3 regions of the Rossellomorea sp. NRS-1567 genome follow, and region 1 is predicted to be linked to each of the others. Evidence: riboswitches for the same ligand, from Rfam matches in the RefSeq annotation. Region 1 holds a riboswitch; each other region holds the start of a gene.
What was found. Region 1 has a riboswitch for lysine ahead of lysA (diaminopimelate decarboxylase). Riboswitches for the same ligand answer to the same signal wherever they lie in the genome.
Positions count from the first base shown of each region.

Region 2: linked by a shared signal. The riboswitch ahead of ACIFOD_RS07325 (Na+/H+ antiporter NhaC family protein) and the one ahead of lysA (diaminopimelate decarboxylase) in region 1 are both predicted to bind lysine.
Region 3: linked by a shared signal. The riboswitch ahead of ACIFOD_RS19395 (aspartate kinase) and the one ahead of lysA (diaminopimelate decarboxylase) in region 1 are both predicted to bind lysine.

Region 1 is NZ_JBITPL010000019.1:223,817-226,092, forward strand. It holds gene lysA (diaminopimelate decarboxylase) at 38-1,324, opposite strand; lysine riboswitch at 1,437-1,613, opposite strand; gene ACIFOD_RS16125 (DUF4179 domain-containing protein) at 1,718-2,276, opposite strand, start outside.
Region 2 is NZ_JBITPL010000012.1:5,205-7,480, forward strand. It holds gene ACIFOD_RS07315 (HD-GYP domain-containing protein) at 1-170, shown strand, start outside; gene yunB (sporulation protein YunB) at 230-994, shown strand; lysine riboswitch at 1,074-1,256, shown strand; gene ACIFOD_RS07325 (Na+/H+ antiporter NhaC family protein) at 1,372-2,276, shown strand, end outside.
Region 3 is NZ_JBITPL010000026.1:29,998-32,273, reverse strand. It holds gene uvrC (excinuclease ABC subunit UvrC) at 1-760, shown strand, start outside; lysine riboswitch at 1,130-1,308, shown strand; gene ACIFOD_RS19395 (aspartate kinase) at 1,501-2,276, shown strand, end outside.

The sequences.
Region 1 (2,276 bases):
AAAAAAGTAGAACCCCTTAGGATTCCACCTTGATTTACTATCGGTCTTTTCGTACGAGGTCCGCATACGATTCACGTTCAATCACGACCCGTGATTCCCCATCCTTTACAAACACAACGGCCGGGCGGGGGATACGGTTATAATTGCTCGCCATGGAATACCCGTAGGCTCCTGTACTGAACACCGCCAGTATATCTCCGTAATTCGTAGGCGGAAGCATCAGATCCCAAATCAGCATGTCACCGGATTCGCAGCATTTCCCGGCGATGCTCACAAGCTCCGTGCATTCCTCTTGTGGACGGTTGGCCAGGACCGCATGGTATTTTGCCTGGTAGAGGGCGGGGCGGATATTATCCGTCATTCCCCCGTCAATCGCTACATATGTGCGCACATCAGGAATGATTTTCTTTGAACCAACCTTATACAAGGTAGTTCCCGCTTCTGCCACCATACTTCGACCCGGCTCCACCCATACTTCAGGGAGTGGATATTCATTTTTGACAAAATAGTTTTTTACACTATCCGTTATCCCTTTGACATAGGTCGGAATCGGCAAAGGCTGGTCTTCTTCGGTGTACCGGACACCAAATCCACCACCGATATTCAGCACCGGCATCGTTACGTCCAAATCAATCCGGATCCGCTGCATGAAATCAGCCAATACCTGGATCGCCTGATCAAAGCCTTCCCGTTCAAAAATTTGGGATCCGATATGGGAATGGAGGCCGAGCAATGAGAAGTATGGCTTTCTGATTGCAAGCTGAATCGCAGTGGCCGCCTGTCCGTTTGAAATGCTGAATCCGAATTTCGAATCCTCCTGTCCCGTCGTGATGTATTCATGGGTATGGGCTTCCACGCCCGGTGTGACCCTGATCAGGATCTGAACCTCTTGCTCCCGCTCTTTTGCCAGGTCATGCAGCAGTTCAAGTTCGAGGAAACTATCGACGACAAAGCATCCAATTTCAGCTTCAAGAGCCATTAGCAGCTCCTCTTCGGACTTGTTGTTCCCGTGAAAATGGATGCGTGCTGCCGGGAAGCCTGCCTCCAATGCCGTATACAATTCCCCGCCTGAGACAACATCCAGGGATAGGTTTTCTTGTTCCGCCAGGCGCACCATTTCTTTACAAAGAAACGCTTTACTCGCATAGGCCACCTGGTACTGCAATCCACTTTCCTTAAATGCCTCCCGGAACAATTTCGCATTTCCGCGGATCATTCCTTCATCGTATACCATTAAAGGCGTCCCATAGGTTTCGACCAACTCACCCGTACTCATACCACCGATTTCAAGATCCCCACTTACATTCACATCAACTGTACTCATATCCTAAACTCCTTTAGACTCTCTAAAAAACACAAAAAACCGTATGAAGCAGATGCTCATACGGTTATTCATCAAAGTTTACGGAAACAAGATGAAGACAATGTATTAACATCTCTTCAATAGTGCTCCACAACTTTTGCATTGTGACAGTCCAACATTTCTTCAATGCTGGCCCAACAAAAAATAGAATTGGCTATTTTCTGCTTCGGCGATCTGCCTTTCCCAACTTATCCCGGAATCCATTATTCTCAAAGAAGGTACTCATCATGCTCGCGCCTCTATTATCAGAGAGTGACGTATTATTTTGTTTGAATTACTATACCATTCTCTTGAAAAGGTTGTCAATTGGTTTTTGGGAGAAATCCCTGGGTACAAGGGGATTTCTTGTACCCTTTATTTCAGCTTGATTTCGAACGGTTTCATCTCAATCGGCTTATCATTACTACTTAAGGTCGCGAATGGGACGATCAGTGAGTAATCCTCGAGGCTTGCATCCTTAGGTAATGTAAAAGTGGATCGAAAACGCAGGCCATCCCTATCCACTGTCTTCGTATGAGCACTTCTGATCATATGCTCCAACATCTCATTATAATCCAGTTCATCCTTGGCACTTCGTTTAATATCTTCGGATGGGATCACCTGAACGAATTGAGCAAAATTCTCCAAAATGTCAAATCGGAACTGTTCTTCTTTGATGTTATCGATGGTGAAATCCACGGTCACTTCCCCTTTAACTTTTTGAATATCTTTCACCATGACCTGATAACCGAAACGTGGACTCTTCACTTGAAATGGAATCGATGTTTTCAATGAATGGAGGGCATCTTCATCCATGCGCTCCATGTCTGCCTGTACTTTCAGCGAATGCGCCTTGTCATTGAGTTTACTCGTAAAGAGCTCTCTTACCGTCTTTTGTATTTTCCCATCTATCTCTTTGATATGGAGTACCTCT
Region 2 (2,276 bases), on a different contig from region 1:
TTGTGACCGATCAAAATAAAGGTGTAACGGAACGACCGGTGATTCGGATCATCGAAGAAGATGGACAGGAAATACAAACGCCTTATACCATGGATTTAAGTACGGAATTAGATAAGGTAATTACCGGATTTGATCCGGATTATGAACCCCAATCTCTTAAAATTAAATAATTTTTTTGCGTTAAACCCCTCTTACTTTGCATACAAATAGCTTGTAAGGGGGGATTTTTTTGTCAAAGTTTAAAACATACAAACCCCGAAGAGGAGGGCCGCTGCCTTTTCGTTATGTGATGATCATCACGATTCTATTCTTTATGATTTCGACTGGATTCGGATTGTGGATCATTAACAAAGGTTTGAAACCGACACTGCTTGCGTATGCTGAAACTCAAACCAGCAGGATCGGTACGTTGGTTATTAATAAAGCGATAAACAAAAAAATTGCCGATGTTCTTGATATTTCGGATATAACCGAGGAAGTAAAGAATACAGAAGGCGACATTGTTTCATTTAAATATAATACTCAAACCATCAATCGGGTTCAGGCAGAAATCACCAACTTAGTTCAGCAAAACCTTCAAGAAGCAGAAGAAGGAAATTTAGAAAACCTTGAATTTATTACCGAAGTGGAAATTGATGAAGGGAAGTCTAAAGCAGCGAAAGGGATTACTTACTCGGTGCCTCTTGGTCAAGCGACCAACAACGTGTTACTCGGTAACCTTGGGCCAAAAGTGCCGATTCGCTTTCATTCCATCGGAGATGTCCGTTCTGATATTAAAACTACGGTAGAGCAATTTGGGATTAATAATGCTGTTGTGAAAGTGTTTGTCGAGCTGGAAGTCAATGTCCAGATCATCATTCCATTTGCAACGAAAACCGAAACCATCAAGCAGGATATCCTGGTTGCCATGGGTACCGTTCACCTGGATGTACCGCAGTTTTATAACAATGGAGGAGGGGAATCCAGTCCTTCCATTGAAATTCCCACAAATTAGTCAGGAAAAAAAGTTGTCAAAAGAATGATAGTTTGTTATATTAATAAAGAAAATTTTATAACACACCACATCATCAGTCCGATGGGGTAGAGGCGCAGAGTTCAAGAGTAAGCTGTTTGAGAATGACAACTGTGAGAACAGATGAAAGGGAACTTTTGCCGAAGTAATTATGCATGTCGAATGTGTATTTGCTGGGGTTATCTTGAAGAAGGATAACACTGTCATTATAGGGGAATCTCTATAATGGGGAGCTACAGATCGTGATGGAGCACTTAAATTACTTACTAAGGTAATGATAGCTTCTCTATCGTTGCCTTTTTTTATTATCCTCTATCATGCTACGATGGTTCCCCCCTATCAAATAGGAGGAGGACATTATGGAAAACACGATTTACTCACTATTACCACCCCTTTTAGCCATTCTTATGGTTATACTTACGAGACGGGTTCTACTTTCACTGGGAGTAGGAATCGTTGCGTCTGCCTTTCTGTTAGCAGATTTCTCAATTTCGAAAACATTCAGCTTTATGTGGGACGCCTTTAAAGGCATCTTTGTCGCAGATGGAGCACTCAACACCTGGAATGTCTATATTATTTTCTTCTTACTCATTCTAGGAGTCATCACAGCATTTGTGAATATTTCCGGCGGTAGCCGCGCATTCGGTGAATGGGCGATGAAACGAGTGAAAACGAGAAAAGGGGCGCAGCTTCTTGCAGCCGTTTTAGGTATCATAATTTTTATTGATGACTATTTTAACGCCCTTGCCGTTGGACAGGTTTCGAGACCCATTACGGATCGTCACAAAATTTCACGTGCGAAACTGGCCTATATCATCGACTCGACATCGGCACCCATTTGTGTCGTTTCACCAATCTCAAGTTGGGGAGCGTACATCATCGGTATTATCGGTTCGATTCTGGCTACACACAGTATCACAGAGTACACAGCATTTTCAGCCTTCGTTCAAATGATTCCGATGAACCTTTATGTCTGGGCAGCTGTCCTGCTTGTCATCATGGTTGCTGCTAAAGGCCTGGACTTTGGAAAGATGAAAGAGCATGAAGTCAGAGCCCTTGAAACGGGAGCCCTTTATGATCCTGAAAAAGAGATTCCAGGCGAATTGAAGAATGATCTGCCTGTCAGCTCGAAAGGATCAGTAGGTGATCTTGTCTGGCCAATCGTAGCTCTTGTTATCGGTACGATTGGAATGATGCTCTGGACAGGATATCAAGCAGTTGGATCTTTTGACATCCTGCCGATTTTTGAAAATACAGATGTAAC
Region 3 (2,276 bases), on a different contig from region 1:
CAAGCTTGCCGAAAAGAATGCGAAACAGGCACTCGAAGAAAAGTTCGCCCTGATTGAAAGAGATGAAGAGCGGACGATTAAAGCGATAGAACGTCTAGGGGAGCATATGGGGATTTATACTCCTTTCCGGATCGAAGCATTTGATAACTCGAATATCCAAGGTACGGACCCTGTGTCTGCGATGATTGTATTCCTTGACGGAAAGCCTGCGAAGAATGAGTATCGAAAGTATAAGATTAAAACCGTGAAAGGCCCTGATGATTATGAATCCATGAGGGAGGTCGTTCGCAGACGGTATACGAGAGTTCTAAAAGATGGTCTTCCTTTACCGGATCTCATTATAATCGATGGGGGGAAAGGGCAGATTGAAGCGGCGAGGGATGTCATTGAGAATGAGTTGGGGTTGGATATCCCGCTTGGCGGCCTTGCGAAAGACGATAAGCATCAGACGTCGGAACTGCTGTATGGGAATCCATTGCAAATCGTCCCTCTTGGAAAGAGAAGCCAGGAATTCTACTTGCTGCAGCGGATCCAGGATGAAGTCCACCGATTTGCCATCACCTTCCACAGACAGCTCAGAGGAAAAAGCGCCTTCCAGTCCACCCTTGACGACATTGACGGCATCGGACCGAAACGAAAAAAACAGCTTCTTAAACACTTTGGCTCCATGAAGAAAATGAAAGAAGCGACGGTGGAGGAATTTATTGAAATAGGGATTCCGGAAGCTGTTGCTAAGGTATTAGTCGAAAAATTGAAGTAGGTAATAGTAGAAACAAGGAAGTATGTGCTTTCTTTTGATTGAGCTCATATTTAAAAGAGTGTTGTTTTTATAATGGTTTTGAAGTAACTTGTTGACTATGATAGTTGATTGTAGCGGAAGGTGCTCGACTCCTGCGGGAATAGCGGGAAAGTTGAGACCCCGCAGGGCGAAGCCCGAGGAGGCTCAACTCACGCCCCGCGGAAAGCGAGCACCTGGAGCGGAAATCAACCACTACTCGCTCCTGCAAATTGGCAATAAAAACTAGGATGTAAATCAATAATAATATGAATTTATTTTCAAAATGTGCATTGAATCACAATTTTTTGTATGCTATAATTAACGAAAATTTATAACATTATCACTTTTTAAAGTGGTGATAGAGGTGCGAACTTCAAAAGTACAGGTAAAGAGGAGTATGAGCTCTGTTGAGATGCCTGGAAAGGGGAGATTCGCCGAAGTGGTCTTAGTCTCATGCCGATTCCGCTGGTTCTACGTTTAAGAAATGTAGGATTGTCAAGATGATTCAATCTTGGAGAGCTATCTCACAATGCCCATGAACCTATTTAGTATGTTCTGCTGTATGTTCATTAAGCAATGAGATATTATTCTCATTGCTTTTTTTATTATCCAGCGCAGGTGATGAACCTGTTCCATGAACGTTTAGGATGATTGTGATTGTACTCTTCACCATCAAAAAATGAGTCTTAACGAAGCACTCGATTGAGAAAGAGGGAGAAGCTGTGAGTATTATTGTTCAAAAATTCGGTGGGACTTCAGTAGGTTCTGTGGAAAGAATTCAAAATGTTGCGTCAAGAATCGCAGAAGAAAAAGAAAGAGGAAATGATGTTGTGGTCGTCGTATCCGCCATGGGGAAAACGACTGATACACTCGTTGGATTGGCAAGGGAGATTACATCGCAACCAAGTAAGAGAGAAATGGATATGCTTCTTTCTACAGGAGAGCAGGTCACCATTTCGCTTCTCACGATGGCCCTGATTCAATCCGGACATGATGCCATCTCATTCACAGGCTGGCAGGCAGGGATCGAGACGGAATCCGTTCACAGCAATGCAAGGATCACCAATATTCATACTGAAAAGATGATGAGTCACCTTCAATCGGGAAGAGTGGTGATCGTAGCAGGATTCCAAGGGATGACTGAAGCGGGGGAAATTACAACTCTCGGACGTGGCGGGTCGGATACAACCGCCGTTGCAATCGCGGCTGCCTTGAAAGCAGAACGCTGTGATATTTATACAGATGTAGACGGGGTATACACAACGGACCCGCGTTATATTAAAGGGGCAAGAAAGTTACCGTCCATTTCCTATGATGAAATGTTGGAACTGGCTAATTTAGGGGCTGGCGTCCTGCATCCACGGGCAGTGGAATTTGCCAAGAATTATCAAATTCCGTTAGAGGTCAGATCCAGTATTGAAAAAGTTGAAGGAACGTATATTGAGGAGGAAGCAAGCATGGAACAAAACCTGATCGTGAGAGGCGTAGCCTTTGAAGG